DNA from 3 places in the Novosphingobium sp. Sphag1I genome. Region 2 is predicted to be linked to each of the others. Evidence: predicted binding sites of a transcription regulator. Region 2 holds the regulator's gene; each other region holds the start of a gene.
What was found. The regulator LexA, encoded in region 2, represses DNA repair genes until DNA is damaged. The targets are predictions, from matches to a motif close to GTTCCNCNCTTGTTCT.
Positions count from the first base shown of each region.

Region 1 (5,509 bases), on a different contig from region 2:
TTTTCGCGGTAAAGCGTCTGATCGGCCGTCGTTTTGAAGATCCCATGACCCAGAAGGACATGGAACTGGTTCCCTATCAGATCGCCAAGGGCAAGAATGGCGATGCGTGGGTTGCAGCCGGTGGCACCGATTATTCGCCGTCGCAGATTTCGGCTTTTACCCTTCAGAAGATGAAGGAAACGGCCGAATCCTATCTGGGCGAAACCGTGACGCAGGCCGTCATCACCGTCCCCGCCTATTTCAACGACGCCCAGCGTCAGGCCACCAAGGACGCGGGTCAGATCGCTGGCCTTGAAGTGCTGCGCATCATCAACGAGCCGACCGCGGCGGCTCTGGCCTATGGTCTGGACAAGAATGATGGCAAGACCATCGCTGTATATGACCTTGGCGGCGGCACGTTCGACGTGTCGATCCTGGAAATCGGCGACGGCGTGTTTGAAGTGAAGTCGACCAACGGCGACACCTTCCTTGGCGGTGAAGATTTCGACACCAAGCTGGTCGAATATCTGGCCGACAAGTTCAAGGCGAAGGAAGGTCTGGACCTCAAGACCGACCGTCTGGCTTTGCAGCGTCTGAAGGAAGCGGCTGAAAAGGCGAAGATCGAACTTTCGTCGGCGCAGACCACCGAAATCAACCTGCCCTTCATCACCGCGCGTATGGAAGGCGGCGCGACGACCCCGCTGCATCTGGTCGAAACGATCACCCGTTCGGATCTGGAACGCATGGTGGCCGATCTGATCGCCCGCACGATGGAACCCTGCCGCAAGGCGATGCAGGATGCCGGCGTGACGGCGGCCCAGATCGACGACGTGGTTCTGGTGGGCGGTATGACCCGCATGCCCAAGGTGCGCGAAGCCGTGAAGGAATTCTTCGGCAAGGAACCGCACACTGGCGTGAACCCGGACGAAGTCGTGGCCATGGGCGCCGCCATTCAGGCGGGCGTGCTTCAGGGCGACGTCAAGGACGTGCTGCTGCTCGACGTGACCCCGCTCTCGCTGGGCATTGAAACGCTGGGCGGCGTGTTCACCCGCATGATCGACCGCAACACCACGATCCCGACCAAGAAGTCGCAGGTCTTCTCGACCGCTGATGACAATCAGCAGGCCGTGACCATCCGCGTGTTCCAGGGCGAGCGTGAAATGGCGGCGGACAACAAGATCCTGGGCCAGTTCGACCTGATCGGCATTCCGCCGGCCCGTCGCGGCGTGCCCCAGATCGAGGTGACCTTCGACATCGACGCCAACGGCATCGTGAACGTGTCCGCCAAGGACAAGGGCACCGGCAAGGAGCAGCAGATCAAGATCCAGGCCAGCGGCGGCCTTTCGGACAATGACATCGATCAGATGGTCAAGGATGCCGAAAAGTTCGCCGAAGAGGACAAGAAGCGTCGTGAATCGGCCGAGGCCAAGAACAACGCCGACAGCCTCGTGCACGCCACCGAGCAGCAGCTGGCCGAAAATGGCGACAAGATCGATGCCGGTCTGAAGGCTGAAATCGAAGCCGCCATTGCCGAAGCCAAGACCGCGATCGAAAGCAATGATCCGGCCGAAATGACCGCCAAGACACAGGCTCTGACCGAGAAGGCCATGAAGATGGGTCAGGCGATCTATGAGAAGGAACAGGCTGCTGCGGCCTCGCCGGGCGCCGCTCCGGCTCAGGACGATGTGGTCGACGCCGAGTTCTCGGAAGTGGACGACAAGAAGGCCTGATGTTGCGATGAAAGAGGCCCGCTCTGAACGGGGCGGGCCTCTCTTCAGGGGAAATGTGCAATGTCGGCTGAAATCGACTATTACGAATTGCTGGAGGTTTCGCGGGACGCCAATGAGGCCACGCTGAAATCTTCCTATCGCAAGCTGGCGATGAAATTTCACCCGGACCGCAACCCCGGTTGCAAGGAGTCCGAGGCCAAGTTCAAGCAGATCAGCGAAGCCTATGATTGCCTGAAGGACCCGCAAAAGCGTGCAGCCTATGACCGTTTCGGCCATGCGGCGTTTCAGCAGGGCGGCGCGGGCGCTGGTGGCGGTTTCCACGGCGGCGGTGATTTCGGCGATATCGGCGATATTTTCGAAAGCATCTTCGGCAATGCCTTCGGCGGTGGCGGCGGTGGTCGTCAACAGGCGCGTCGCGGCGCGGACCTGCGCTATGATCTGGAAATCGGGCTGGAAGACGCGTTTCACGGCAAGACCGTGGAAATCGAGGTCGAAGTGGCGACGGGTTGTGAACCTTGCGCCGGTTCGGGCGCGGAACCCGGCACGGGCAAGCGCCGCTGCAACCTTTGCGGCGGGCATGGCAAGGTGCGGGCGCAGCAGGGCTTCTTCATGGTCGAGCGCACGTGCCCGACCTGTCATGGCCGGGGCGAGGTGATCGAGAAGCCTTGCAAGAGGTGCCATGGCGAAGGTCGCGTCGACAAGCGTCAGAAGCTGGAAGTCGCGATCCCCAAGGGCGTCGACAATGGCAACCGCATCCGGCTTCAGGGCAAGGGTGAGGCGGGGCCGAATGGCTCGCCGGCGGGGGATCTCTATATCTTCCTGCACATTAAGCGCCATGCGGTGTTTGATCGCGAAAGCACGACGCTGCTGACCCGTGCGCCGATCAGCTTCACGACGGCGGCGCTGGGCGGCCAGATCGAGATCCCCGGTTTGGATGGCGTCAGGCACGTCATCGACATTCCCGCAGGCATCCAGACCGGCAAGCAATTGCGCAAGCGCGGGGCCGGTATGCCGGTTCTGAACGGGCGCGGCATGGGCGATATGGTGGTCGAAGTGGCGGTGGAAACGCCGACCAAGCTTTCGGCCCGCCAGAAGGAATTGCTGCGCGAGTTTCAGGGGACCGAGACGGGCGATGAATGCCCGGAGGCCAAGGGCTTCTTTGATCGGTTGAAGAATGTCTGGAGCGATTTGACGGAGTGACGGTTGGGGGTTTTTGCCTCCGGTGGGCAAAGGGACTTATCCCTTTGCAATCCCGTTACTGTATAGGTTGCGTTGTTGTTTCGGCCGTTTGTGTCGGGCGCGGCGTTGGAAATATTAAAGCCTGCGGCGCAGCTTAATAGCGCCGCAGGCTTTTATTTTTATAAGGTGCGCTACGCGGCGATGAATGCCCCACCCATTTATGGGATTGCAAAGGGATGAATCCCTTTGCCCGCCGGAGGCAAAACTTCCCTTCTTGATTTCCCCTTTTGTTCTCCCTACGATGTGTCTCATGGCCAAACCGAAACGTCGCTTCGTCTGCTCTTCCTGTGGCAGTGTTACCAACCGTTGGCAGGGGCAATGTGCCGATTGCGGCGAATGGAACACGCTGGGCGAAGAGGCGCCGCAGACGGTTTTTTCGGCCAAGCATGATTTGTCGAGCGGCGGGCGGGCGATCCTGTTTGAGCCGCTGGACAAGGCCGATGACAAGCTGGTGCGGCGCAGCACGGGGATTGCCGAATTTGACCGGGCGCTGGGCGGCGGGTTGGTGCCGGGCAGCGCGATTTTGATGGGCGGCGATCCGGGGATTGGCAAATCGACCTTGCTGTTACAGGCCAGTGCCAAGGTGGCGCAGGCGGGTGGGCTTGCCGTTTATATCAGCGGCGAGGAAGCGCCCGGACAGATCCGATTGCGCGCGGAACGTCTGGGTCTGCAGAGCGCGCCGATCCGGCTGGCCAGTTCGACATCGGTGCGTGACATCCTGACCACGCTGGGGGGGATGGAGGCGCCTGCGATTCTGGTGATCGATTCGATCCAGTGCATGCATTCCGATCAGATCGAGGGCGCGCCCGGCACGGTCAGTCAGGTGCGCGGCTGTGCCTTTGAACTGATCCGCTATGCCAAGGAAAATGGCGCGGCGCTGGTGTTGGTGGGCCATGTGACCAAGGATGGCAGCATTGCCGGCCCCCGCGTGCTGGAGCATATGGTCGATGTCGTCATGGCGTTCGAGGGCGAGCGCAGCCATCAATATCGCATTCTGCGCAACCTGAAAAACCGCTTTGGCCCGGTCGATGAAATCGGCGTTTTCGCCATGGCGACCAAGGGGCTGGAAGAGGTTTCGAACCCGTCGATGCTGTTCCTTTCGGGGCGCGAAAACCCGGTTCCGGGCAGCGCGGTTTTTACCGCCATTGAGGGGACGCGCCCAGTTCTGGTCGAAATTCAGGCGTTGATTGTACGCTTGCAATCGGGCGCGACACCGCGGCGGGCGGTGGTGGGCTGGGACAATGGGCGTCTGGCCATGCTGCTGGCCGTGCTGGAGGCGCGATGCGGGCTGAATTTTTCGTCCTGCGAAGTCTATTTGAATGTCGCGGGTGGCTATCGTCTGGCCGATCCGGCCGCTGATCTGGCGGTGGCGGCGGCGTTGGTTTCGGCCTTGGCGGATAAGCCTCTACCCGCGCGATCGGTGTGGTTTGGCGAAGTGTCGCTGGCCGGTGAAATTCGCCCGGTGGCCCATGGCGGGTTGCGTTTGCGCGAAGCGGCCAAGCTGGGCTTTTCGCAAGCCTATGGGCCGGAGGAAAGCGGCGGGCCCGGTGATCCGGTTGCCGATATGAAGCATCGCGTGATCAATCTCCTGCCAAATCTCGTTGACCGCATCGTGGGGGACGAATAACCCCATGAACCTATGACCGGATTTGATATTCTTGTGCTTGTGGTGGTGGGCTTTGCGGCCACCTTTGGTTTCCTGCGCGGTTTTGTGCAGGAGGCGATTTCGCTTTTCGCCGGTGTGGTGGCGATTGTGGCGATCCATTCCTTGCACACGCCTTTGGCGCAGGTGCTCACGCCGCATATCGGCACCGAAAGCGGGGCCAGTGTTCTGGCCTTTTTCCTGTTGTTGATCGTGCCTTATGTGCTGGTAAAGGGCGTGGCGAAATATCTGGGGACGGCCAGCCGTGCCTCTGCTCTTGCACCGGTGGACCGGGTGTTGGGCTTCGGCTTTGGCGCGGTAAAGGGTACGTTGATCATCGTGCTGGGCTATTCGGTTCTGGTGCTGGCCTATGACACGATCTGGGGGCCAAAGGGGCGTCCGGGCTGGATCACGCATTCGCGTACCTATAATTTCATCGACGCCAGCAGCGAGGCCTTGGTGAAGATGATTTCGCAGCGCCGCCGCGACGCCGCCGAAGAACGCGCCAAGGAGGATGACGAACCCGTCGCCAAACCCACCACCAAAGCGTCGAGCCACGCGGCCAAGCGCAAAGTGCATCGAACGGTCGATTGATATGGCATCCGTTGCCGCGCTTTATACGCCCGAAGTGCTGATGCTGGCGACCGGGTTGGTGCAATATCGGTGGGACGACCAATTCATGCTGCAAGGCGCGGCGCGTTCGCCCAGTTGCGGCAGCACGTTGAAGGTCGGGATTGATCTTGACGGCGATGGGCGGATCGAACGGATCGGGCTTGCCGCGCAGGCATGTGCCATCGGTCAGGCATCCAGCGCGATCATGGCCCATGCCGCCATCGGGCGCAGCATGGATGATTTTGTGCAGGCCGAAAGCGCTTTGTTGCGCTGGTTGGGTGGAGAAGGGGACTTGCCTGATTGGCCG
Region 1 covers NZ_JBWBQS010000005.1:252,734-258,242, reverse strand. Annotated here, with positions in the region: gene dnaK (molecular chaperone DnaK) at 1-1,709, shown strand, start outside; gene dnaJ (molecular chaperone DnaJ) at 1,770-2,909, shown strand; gene radA (DNA repair protein RadA) at 3,199-4,575, shown strand; gene ACZ9HU_RS07970 (CvpA family protein) at 4,588-5,184, shown strand; gene ACZ9HU_RS07965 (iron-sulfur cluster assembly scaffold protein) at 5,186-5,509, shown strand, end outside.
Region 1: radA (DNA repair protein RadA) is a predicted target of LexA. The motif match lies at 3,167-3,182, and genes of this name have one in related genera.

Region 2 (5,509 bases):
GCTTGAAGAGGCGCAGGCGCGAGTTCTGGCTCTGGCCACTCCGACGGCCGCCAAAACCGTGCCAATTGAGGCCTCGCTAGGGCGTTACCTGTCCCAGCCGCTGCTGGCCCGCCGGACACAACCGGCGGCTGATCTTTCGGCCATGGATGGCTATGCTCTGGCCCCCGGCGATCTGGGCGGGCCGTGGACCGTCGTGGGTGAAAGCGCGGCAGGGCACCCCTTTGGCGGCACCGTTCAGCCCGGACAGGCCATTCGTATCTCCACGGGCGCAATGGTGCCCGATGGCGCCGGAATCGTCCTGTGTCAGGAGGACGCAGCAAGGGACGGCGACCGCCTGACCCTGACCGGAACGCCGCCCCAACCCGAAGGACGGCATATCCGGCGCAAGGGGCTGGACTTTAGCCATGGCGACGAGGTCTTGCCGGCAGGCACAAGGATCGGGCCGGCGCAAATGGCCTTAGCCATCGCGGCGGGCCATGGAGAACTTTCGGTCCATCGCCGCCCGCGTCTGGCCATTTTGGACAGCGGGGATGAATTGGTGGCGCCCGGCCTCGATTGCCCGCCCCACCGCCTGCCCGCCAGCAACGGCGCAATGTTGGCGGCGATGGCATCAGGCGTGGCCGGAGACATCCTGCGCCTTGGACCAGTGGCCGATGATCTGTCTGCGCTGGACGCCGCCTTGGCGCGTGCAGGCGATGTTGATGTGATTGTCACCAGCGGCGGCGCATCGGTGGGCGATCACGACCTGATCCAGCCCGCCTTGCTGAATTGGGGCGCGCAGGTCGATTTCTGGAAGGTCGCGATCCGGCCCGGCAAACCCCTGCTGGTGGCGACGCGCGGGCATCAGATCGTGATCGGCCTGCCCGGCAATCCGGTGTCCAGCTTTGTGACCGCGCATTTGTTCCTGCTGCCGCTGCTGCGCGCGATGCAGGGTTCGGCCAATCCTTTGCCCAGGACCGCGATGGCGCAATTGAGCGAACCGCTGGGTCCGGGGGCCGACAGGCGCGAATTCATCCGTGGATGGTGGGACGGCCAAAATGTCCTGCCCCGACCGATGCGCGATTCCTCTGCGCTGGCGGCGATGGCGGCCAGCAATTGCCTGATCGAACATATGGCGAATGCACCGTCGGCGGCGGCCGGCGATAGGGTGAAGATCCATTTGATCGGAAATGGCGGAAGCGCTTGACGTAAGGGCAATGGTTGCGTAATTGTTCCGCAATTGTTCACGCAACACCCCCGTTGGGAGGTCACAATGCTCACCCGGAAACAGCATGAATTGCTGCGCTTCATCCAAGCCAGCCTTGAGGAATCGGGCGTTTCGCCCAGCTTTGAGGAAATGAAAGAAGCGCTCGATCTGAAGTCGAAATCGGGGGTGCATCGCCTGATCTCCGCTCTGGAGGAACGCGGTTTTATCCGCCGCCTGCCCAACCGCGCCCGCGCTTTGGAAGTGTTGCGCCAGCCCGAAGACGTCACCCCGCCGGTCGCGGCCAAGGCTGCGCCGCCCAAGAAGGTGGTCGAGGCACCCAAGCCTGTCGTGCCCGCCGCGGCCAATGACGTGGTGGAAATCCCGCTGCATGGGCGCATCGCGGCCGGCGTTCCGATCGAGGCAATGGAAGGTCAGACCATGCTGCCGGTCCCGGCGGCCTTGCTGGGTTCGGGCGAACATTACGCGCTTGAGGTTTCGGGCGATTCCATGGTCGAAGCGGGCATTTTGGACGGCGATCTGGCACTGATCCGCAAGACCGACATTGCGCGCGAAGGCGAGATTGTCGTCGCCCTTGTACGCGGCGAGGAAGCGACGCTGAAATATCTGCGGCGCGAACGCGGTCTGGTCCGCCTGGACCCGGCCAATGCGGCCTATGACCCGCAATATTATCAGCCCGGCGAAGTGCAGGTTCAAGGCAAGCTGGCCGGCTTGCTCCGCCGGTATCATTAAGCACCCTGCTTGATCGGGAGGGGGTTGTAACGCCCTCTCCTAATCATCACCTATCGTCATATCCTGCTTTAGACGTCATATCCTGCTTTAGACTAGGCGCGCGCCACCACGGATGTTGCCCCTGCCCCTGCGCCACAGTGACAATTTTCCGTCGGTTCAGATAGATCGCCATCCCGCCGGTCCGATAGAGCAGCGCCTCATCCGCGCGCAGGAAACGGGGGCGGCACGAAGGCTGTAACGCCACCCGTGAGACGACAATATCGACCGCCGCACAAGCCTTGGCCATCGCCGCTTCGTCAACAAAGCCTTCCCCCCGCGCCGCAAGGATGGCCCAATCCCGCTCTCCTTGCCTGATCGTGACACGACAGAAGCTTTGATTGCAGGTCGAGCCACGCCACTGTTCAATCGGCAATACAGCGCCAGACAGCCCGGCCACTTCCTGCATGGCATCCGAAATGTATTTTGAACGCCCTTGACCCATTACCAGCAATTGCCCGGTTTGCGGATCGATCAATCCCAATTGACGTCCGTCACCCGTGATCATGACATCGGGCGGCGCTGATAATGCCAGCCACAGGCAACCAAGGACCGCAGGCACCAGTCCCAGCAGTCGAATAGTCCCACGCCAAAGCGCCAGCCATAACAGGCCCAGCACTATGAAAGCATAGGTGCCCCCCGCCATGACCGGCAATTGCGTCACGGCATCGGGCCGCGCGCCCACCCATCGCGCAAGCCCAATCAGGCCATCCAGCGACAAGCCGCAAAGGCCCCAGAACGGCCCGCCCATGCCAATCATATCGAAGACCAAACCCGCGGCAATCAAAGGCATAGTGACAAAGGTCGTCAGCGGGATGGCAACCAGATTGGCGAGCGAGCCATAGATCCCGGCGCGGTGAAAGTGATAGAAACTGACCGGCATCAGCGCCAATTCTATGACCATGCCCGTCATCAGCAACATGGCAATGTGCCGACCCAAACGGATCACCCAGGCTTCTTCCCGCCGGGCAAGAAAGGCCCGAACCGGGGTCGCTTCATGCAGGGCCACAATGGCCAGAACCGAACCAAAGCTCATCTGAAAGCTGGGTCCGATAACGGCTTCCGGCCAAAGCAGCATCACAAAAGCCGCCGCCACGGCCAAAAGACGGATCGAAAAGGGTTGTCGCCCGGCCGCAATCGCCGCCAGAGCCAGCAAGGCACCAAGACAGGACCGCACCGTCGGCACCTCGGCCCCGGTCAACAACGTATATCCGACCGCGGCCAATCCCCCTGCACCACTAGCCACGATCGGCAAGCGAATCCGCAGAACAAGCCATGGCCAGAGGGCCAGCAGACGCAGCGCAAGAAAATAGGCCCCCGCGACAACGGCGCTGACATGAAGGCCCGAAACGGAGAGCAGATGGGTCAGCCCCGCATCACGCATGGCCGCCTCGTCCTGTGGTGTGATACCTCCGCGCTCACCACTGGCAAAGGCTGCGGCCATGCCCCCCGCCGATCCGGGTAAAACGGCGCGGATATGTGCGGCCAGCGCATGACGCATCCGCGACAGGCCCTGCGCGCGCGGGGCCGATTCGACCGTCACCGGACCAAGAGCGCTGCCCGTTGCCGCCAACCCGCTGAACCACGCCGCGCGTGCAAAATCATAGCCTCCGGGTAAACGCGGTGGCGCAGGTGGAACAAGCCTCGCCCGCATTTGCACATAGGCCCCCTCCACCGCTCCCGGAGCGGAATCGCCGGTTTTCAGCGTGATTCTCGTCTTGATTGCCCTTTTTTCGCCCGGCAAACGCAACCCCAGGATCAGGCGAATCCGCGATTGGGCGGGCAATTCCTGACGCTCCACCACAATGGCTCGTATATTCAAGACCATAGGCACGGGAATCGCCGGCGTACCGACCAAGGTCGATTTGGCCCAAACCAGCCCGCAACCCAAGGCGACGGCCAAGGCCATCGACATCATCGCCTTGGCCAGACACGGCCATCGCCCCTTGGGCCCCAGCAACACGCCGGCAAACAGCGCGACGGAAAAACATATTGCTATCAACAATATCCATTGAAGCGGGCCAAAGAGCGCAAACCACGCCGCCACGCCTCCGGCCATGCCCGCCGCCAGCCATGGCGCCAGCGTCGATCCGGCCCGCAACAGAAATTGCTCTAAGACCAAAGCAAAACTTGCCAAGCGCGCGCGGCTGCGCCAAGGGCCATGTTGCGTTGCAGCGCCATCCCCCCCGAAAGAGGCGGAACGCTGGGCCGTTTGGGTGTTGCTCTGGGTCGCGTGAACCATGGGCCCTATAGGACAGAAAGGACAAGGGAATGACAAGTTCGGGGTTGGCTGGCAGCAATAGCACCGGCAAACGCCCTGTTGTCACTCGTTTTGCGCCTTCGCCCACAGGTTTTCTGCATATTGGCGGCGCGCGCACGGCTTTGTTCAACTGGCTTTATGCCCGCGCCAATGGCGGGCAATATCTTTTGCGTATCGAGGATACCGACCGCGCGCGTTCGACCGATGCGGCCATTGACGCGATCTTTGATGGTCTGCGCTGGCTGGGTCTGGACGGCGATCAGCCCGCCGTGATGCAGTTCGAACGTTCGCCCCGCCATGCCGAGGTGGCGCATAAGCTGCTGGACGCGGGCTACGCCTATCGCTGCTATCTGACTCAGGAAGAGCTGAGCGCGATGCGCGAAGCGGCGCAGGCGGAAAAGCGTCCCTTCCGTATTCAGTCGCCCTGGCGCGACGCGACGCCCGATCAGTGGCCCGCCGATCTGCCCTATGTGGTGCGCATCAAGGCGCCGCGTGAAGGCGCGACCGTGATCGACGATCTGGTTCAGGGCAGCATCACGGTTCAGAACGTTGAGCTGGACGATTTCATCATTCTGCGCTCTGACGGCACGCCGACCTATATGCTGGCCGTGGTGGTGGACGATCACGATATGGGCGTGACCCATGTGATCCGCGGCGATGACCATATCAACAACGCCTTTCGCCAGTTGGTGATCATCCGTGCAATGGATGCCATCGAAGGTGGCCAAGGACATGCATGGCCGGACCCGGAATATGGCCATATCCCGCTGATCCATGGCGCGGACGGGGCCAAGCTGTCCAAGCGCCACGGCGCGCTGGGCGTGGACGCCTATCGTGACGAAATGGGCCTGCTTCCCGAAGCGGTGCTGAACTATCTGATGCGTCTTGGCTGGGGGCATGGGGATGAGGAAATCATCTCGATTGCCCAAGCCATCGAATGGTTCGACATCAAGGATGTGAACAAGGGCGCCTCGCGCTTCGACTTTGCCAAGCTGGCCAATCTCAACGGCCATTACCTGCGCGAGGCCGATGATGCGCGTCTGGCGCAGCTGGTCGCGCCGCGCATCACGGACCTGTCGGTCGAGATGAATTTGCTGGCACAGGCAATGCCCGTGCTCAAGGTTCGCGCCAAGGATCTTAACGAATTGGCCGCTGGTGCGCGCTTCCTCTTTACCGTGCGCCCGCTGGCGCTGGAGGAGAAGGCGGCCGCGCTGCTAACCGACGACGCGCGTTCGATTCTTCAGAAAATTCACGCAACGCTGTTGCAGGAAACGCAC
Region 2 covers NZ_JBWBQS010000003.1:37,504-43,012, forward strand. Annotated here, with positions in the region: gene ACZ9HU_RS03845 (molybdopterin molybdotransferase MoeA) at 1-1,186, shown strand, start outside; gene lexA (transcriptional repressor LexA) at 1,253-1,936, shown strand; gene ACZ9HU_RS03855 (ComEC/Rec2 family competence protein) at 1,983-4,214, opposite strand; gene gltX (glutamate--tRNA ligase) at 4,244-5,509, shown strand, end outside.

Region 3 (5,509 bases), on a different contig from region 2:
ATGGGGCAATTGTTTGCTGATCTGCCCGAAGCTTTGGCCAATACGCTGGTGATCGCCCAGCGCTGCGCCTTTGAACCGCCCAAGCGCAAGCCGCTGCTGCCGTCTCTGGCGGGCGACAAGGAGGGCGAAGCGCGGATGATGGTCGATCACGCCCGCGCGGGTCTGGCCAAGCGTCTGGCGCCCTATTGGCCGGGTGTGGATGAGGCGACGCTGGACAAGGCTTTGGCCGCGCCCGATGAATCGTGGCCTGCGCTGCAAGCGCTCGGAGTGGATGACAGCTTCCTCGAATATGCCAAACGCCTCGATTTCGAGACGGGCATCATCAACCGCATGGGTTTTGCCGGTTACTTCCTGATCGTGGCCGACTTTATCCAATGGGCCAAACAGAATGACATTCCCGTAGGGCCGGGGCGCGGTTCGGGTGCGGGCTCGCTGGTGGCTTGGGCGCTGACGATTACCGACCTTGATCCTTTGCGTCTGGGCCTGCTGTTTGAACGTTTCCTCAACCCGGAACGTGTGTCGATGCCCGACTTCGACATCGACTTTTGCGAAACCCGGCGCGGCGAGGTGATCCGCTATGTTCAGCGAAAATATGGCGCGGACCATGTGGCGCAGATCATCACCTTTGGTAAGCTCAAAGCGCGCGCCGTGCTGCGCGATACGGGCCGTATTTTGCAAATGTCCTATGGTCAGGTCGACCGCCTGACCAAGATGGTTCCCAACCATCCGACCGATCCGTGGTCGCTGGAGCGCGCGTTGAACGGTGTGCAGGAATTGCACCGCGAATATACCAATGACCCAGAGGTCAAGCGCCTGATCGATCTGGCGATGCAGTTGGAGGGTATGCCGCGCAACAGTTCGACCCACGCGGCGGGCGTGGTGATCGGTGATCGTCCGCTCGAACAACTGGTGCCGCTTTACCGCGATCCGCGCTCGGACATGCCGGTGACGCAGTTCGACATGAAATATGTCGAGAATACGGGCCTGATCAAATTCGACTTTCTGGGCCTCAAAACGCTCTCGATCCTGCGTAAGGCGGTGGACCTTTTGGGGCGTCGGGGGATTTCGATTGACCTGTCCACCCTGCCTTGGGATGACAGCGACGTTTACGACCTGTTGAAACGCGGCGACACGGTGGGCGTGTTCCAGCTGGAATCCGAAGGCATGCGACGCACGCTGGCCGCGGTGAAGCCGACCAATTTCGGTGACATTATCGCGCTCGTGTCGCTCTATCGTCCCGGCCCGATGGACAACATCCCCCTGTTTGGCCAGCGTAAGAACGGTCTGGCCCCCATCGAATTTCCACATGAAAAACTGTCGGGCATTCTGGCCGAAACCTACGGGATTTTCGTTTATCAGGAACAGGTGATGCAGGCCGCGCAGATCCTTGCGGGCTATTCGCTGGGCGATGCTGACCTTTTGCGCCGCGCGATGGGTAAAAAGGTACAGGCGGAGATGGACGCCCAGCGCCTGCGCTTTGTCATCGGCTGCCGCGAAGTGTCCGACATCGACAAGGACAAGGCCAACGAACTGTTCGACATTATCGACAAGTTCGCAGGCTATGGCTTCAACAAATCCCACGCCGCCGCCTATGCCTTGCTCGCCTATCAGACGGCGTGGTTCAAGGCGCATTACCCCCACGAATTTTACGCCGCCGCCATGTGTTTCGACATGCATCAGTCGGAAAAGCTGGCGGTTTTCGTCGATGACATGCGGCGCAACGGGATTGCGGTGGCCGGGCCTTGCCTTAACCATTCCGAGGCAGAATTCATGGTCGAACAGACCGCCGACGGCCACCAGGTCCGCTATGCCTTGGCGGGCATCCGCAACGTAGGCGAAAAGGCGATGGAAGTCGTCGTGGCCGAGCGGCAGGCCAATGGTCCGTTCAAGGATCTGGCCGATCTGTTCACCCGCGTGCCTTATGGCTCGCTCAATCGCCGCATGCTCGAAGGTCTGGCGGCCAGCGGGGCGTTTGACGCGCTCGAACCCAACCGGGCCAAGGTGCTGGCCAATGCCGATATGCTGCTGGCCGTGGCCGAAGAGGCCGAGCGCACCCGCACCAGCGGCCAGCACGGATTGTTCGGCGGCGATGATGCGGGGGCGGGCAATATCCGCCTGATCGACGTCCCGGCATGGAGCCGCGCCGACCAGATGGCCAAGGAGCGCGAGAATTTCGGTTTCTATTTCGCCGCCCACCCGGTCGAGCAATGGCGCGCCGTGGCCAGCGCCAATGGCGCGCGCAGCCATTCCAGCCTGCTTGCCAGCGGGGTTTCGGGGCGCACCACCGCCGTGATGGCCGCGATGGTCGAAGGCGTCCAGAAGCGCAAAACCAAACGCGGCAAGGATTTCGTCATGGCCGATTTTTCGGACCAGTCGGGCAATTTTTCGGCCTCGTGCTTTGAGGAAACGCTGGTGGACAGTTTTGTCCAATGGTCGAAGGAGGGTGCCTGTATCCTCCTCACCGTTGAACTGGACAGCCCAAGCCCGGAGGAACCGCCGCGTGTGACGGTGCGCGGGGCGCAGGCCCTGTCCGAGGTCAAGGCGGCGGCGAAGATGACGTTGAGCCTGGAGGTCTCGCGCCCCGAAGTCTTTGGCGAATTGGCGACGATTCTGCCGCGTGGCGGGTTGGGTACGGTTGAGGTCATGTTGAAAACCGGTGCGGCGCAGGAACCGCGCCTGCGTCTGGGCCGCGATTTCCTGCTGGATGGCGAATTGACCGACCTGATTGCCGGGATGGAGGGCGTGGCCAACGTATCGCTCAAACCCACGCGGGCGGGCGGGCATTTGCGGTTGGTCGCCTAAAACGCCGCCTAAAACAGCGACATTTGCCCGTCGCGACGCGGCGGGCAAAACTGGGTGATGTCCAGATCAACGTCGCGGTCGATCAGGCCAAGCCGCGTTTTGGCGATGCGAAAGCGTGTGCGGACCAGATCGGCCCAGACGCCTTGCGGCTTCATCCGCGTGAAGAAATCGCTCTGATAATCCGCGCCGCCGCGCATGGATTGGACGATATGCATCACCTTGTCCGCCCGGTCGGGGAAATGCGCGTCCAGCCATTCGCGGAACAGCGGCGCCACCTCATGGGGCAGGCGCAGCATGATCCAGCTTGCTCCCTTGGCCCCGCGCCCTGCGGCTTCTTCCAGAATGCGTTCGATCCATTCCTCGGTGATGGCGGGGACGATGGGCGAAACATTGACCCATACCGGCACGCCTGCCGCGCTCAATTTCTCTATGGCGTCCAATCGTTTGAAGGGACTTGCCGCGCGCGGTTCGAGTAGGCGCGAAAGCCGCGCATCAAGGCTGGTCACCGAAATGGCCACCGCCGTCAGATGATGCCGCGCCAGTTCGGATAACAGGTCGATGTCATGCAGGATGCGATCGGATTTGGTGGTGATCGTCACCGGATGGCGTGTTTCAAGGCACACCTCCAGCACTTGCCGGGTCAGGCGATAGCGTGCCTCGATAGGCTGATATGGATCGGTGTTCGTGCCCATCGCAATGGGCGCGGGCGTATATCCGCGTGCGCCCAATTCGCGGCGCAACAATCGCGCCGCCTCTGGCTTGGCGAACAACCGGCTTTCAAAATCCAGCCCCGGCGAAAGGTCGAGATAGGCATGGGTGGGCCGCGCATAGCAATAGATGCAGCCATGCTCGCACCCGCGATAGGCGTTGATTGAGCGGTCAAACGGCACATCGGGCGATTTGTTGCGCGAGATGATCTTGCGCGCCGCTTCCTCGGTCACACTGGTGCGCAAAGGCGGCGGCCCGCCATCCACATCCTCCATCGCATCAAGCCAGTCTCCATCCACCTCACGCTGGGGCAGGGCAAAGCGGGTGGAAAACGATCCACTTTGCGCGCCGCGTCCGCGTGGAGGGGGTGGTTTGAACATTGGTGCTTTAGAACATAGGCGGAACGATAATTCAAGCTCTGGCCAATTCGCCGCTCCACTCCTAAAGAACCGCCAGCCTGAAATTCACCGGAAAATCCGCATGACCGCTCCCTATGCTTCCTTGATCCCCGCTGATGCTGATTACCTTGCGCTCTATTTGGCGCGGATCGGCGTGGCCGGCCCGATAGAGATTGATGCAGTGGGGCTGGAGGCGGTGCAGCGCGCGCATCGCATGAACATCGGCTTTGAAAATCTGGACGTGATGCTGGGGCGCGGCGTCAGTGTCGATCCCGACGCGATTTTCGGCAAATTGGTGATGGGCGCGCGCGGCGGTTATTGTTTTGAACATAATGCGCTGTTTGGCGACATGCTGGGCCGTTTGGGTTTTGACAACCGACCGCTGCTCGCCCGCGTGTTTCTGGGTTTGCCAGAGGATGCCGCGCCGCCGCCTATGACGCATACATTCCGCCTGGTCGATCTGGATGGACAGGCGTGGATTGCCGATGCAGGTTTCGGCGGTTCCTATGTTCCGGCCATGCCCTTGACCGATGGGGCCACGGCGCGATCGCCCGATGGCGCGCAACACCGCATTACCAAAGCGGGCGACCCGGGCAGCATCATGGGCGAATGGCTGGTCGAACGTCGAGGTCCGACCGACGCCACCGATGGCCGCGTGACATCCCCCGACTGGCAGAGGCAGTATGGCTTCAATCTGACGCAGGTCGCGCCGATTGATCTGGAACTGTCCAACCATTGGACATTTACGCGCGCCAACACCCGTTTCACCACCGCCCATATCGCCTCCATCGTGCTGGAGGATGGCTTTGCCTCGCTCAACGCGCGGCGGCTCAGTGTCTATTCCGGCGGGCGGGCCGATGTGATGGAATTGGCCAATGGCGAAGATTGGCGCAAGGCCTTGGCCGATCTGTTCCGGGTGGAATTGACGCGTGAAGAAGTGGCCGCGCTGGGCCTGTTCTGACGGGCGCGAGAGAGCCTCTCTTTGCGCCCGATCTAAACGCTCAGGCTTCCTTCAAGCGGGGCATCAGTTCGACGAAATTGCAGGGTCGGTTGCGACTGTCCAACTGTTCAAACAGGATGCCGTCCCAGCCATCCTTTACCGCGCCATTCGAACCGGGCAGGGCGAAGATATAGGTCGCCCCCGCCATGATCGCCATGGCGCGCGATTGCACCGTGCTGGTGCCGATCGATTTATACGAAAGCCAGCGGAAAAGTTCGCCAAAGCCGGGGATCAGTTTGCCGCTGTGGGCGATGATGATCTGCTCCAGCGCTTCAGGGGTCACATCCCGCCCCGTCAGGCCGGTGCCGCCGGTCGAGATAATGCAGTCGATCTCTGGATCATCAATCCACGCATCCAGTTGAGACACCAGCGCGGGCACATCCTCACGCAGGATCTTGCGCGTGGCCAGCACGTGGCCCTTGTCGGCAATGCGTTGGGCCAGAATGTCGCCGCTGGTATCATTTTCCAGCGTGCGCGTGTCGGACAAAGTCAGCAGCGCGATGCGGATCGGCTTGAATTCGCGGGATTCATCAATGGCCATCATCGCCCTCCTTCAATGTGGAGAGGATCAGTAGCCGGTCAACCGGGTTCCGGCAATCGC
Region 3 covers NZ_JBWBQS010000004.1:122,544-128,052, forward strand. Annotated here, with positions in the region: gene dnaE (DNA polymerase III subunit alpha) at 1-2,802, shown strand, start outside; gene ACZ9HU_RS05715 (PA0069 family radical SAM protein) at 2,811-3,890, opposite strand; gene ACZ9HU_RS05720 (arylamine N-acetyltransferase family protein) at 3,991-4,869, shown strand; gene moaB (molybdenum cofactor biosynthesis protein B) at 4,910-5,449, opposite strand; gene ACZ9HU_RS05730 (lytic transglycosylase domain-containing protein) at 5,477-5,509, opposite strand, start outside.
Region 3: ACZ9HU_RS05715 (PA0069 family radical SAM protein) is a predicted target of LexA. The motif match lies at 3,900-3,915, and genes of this name have one in related genera.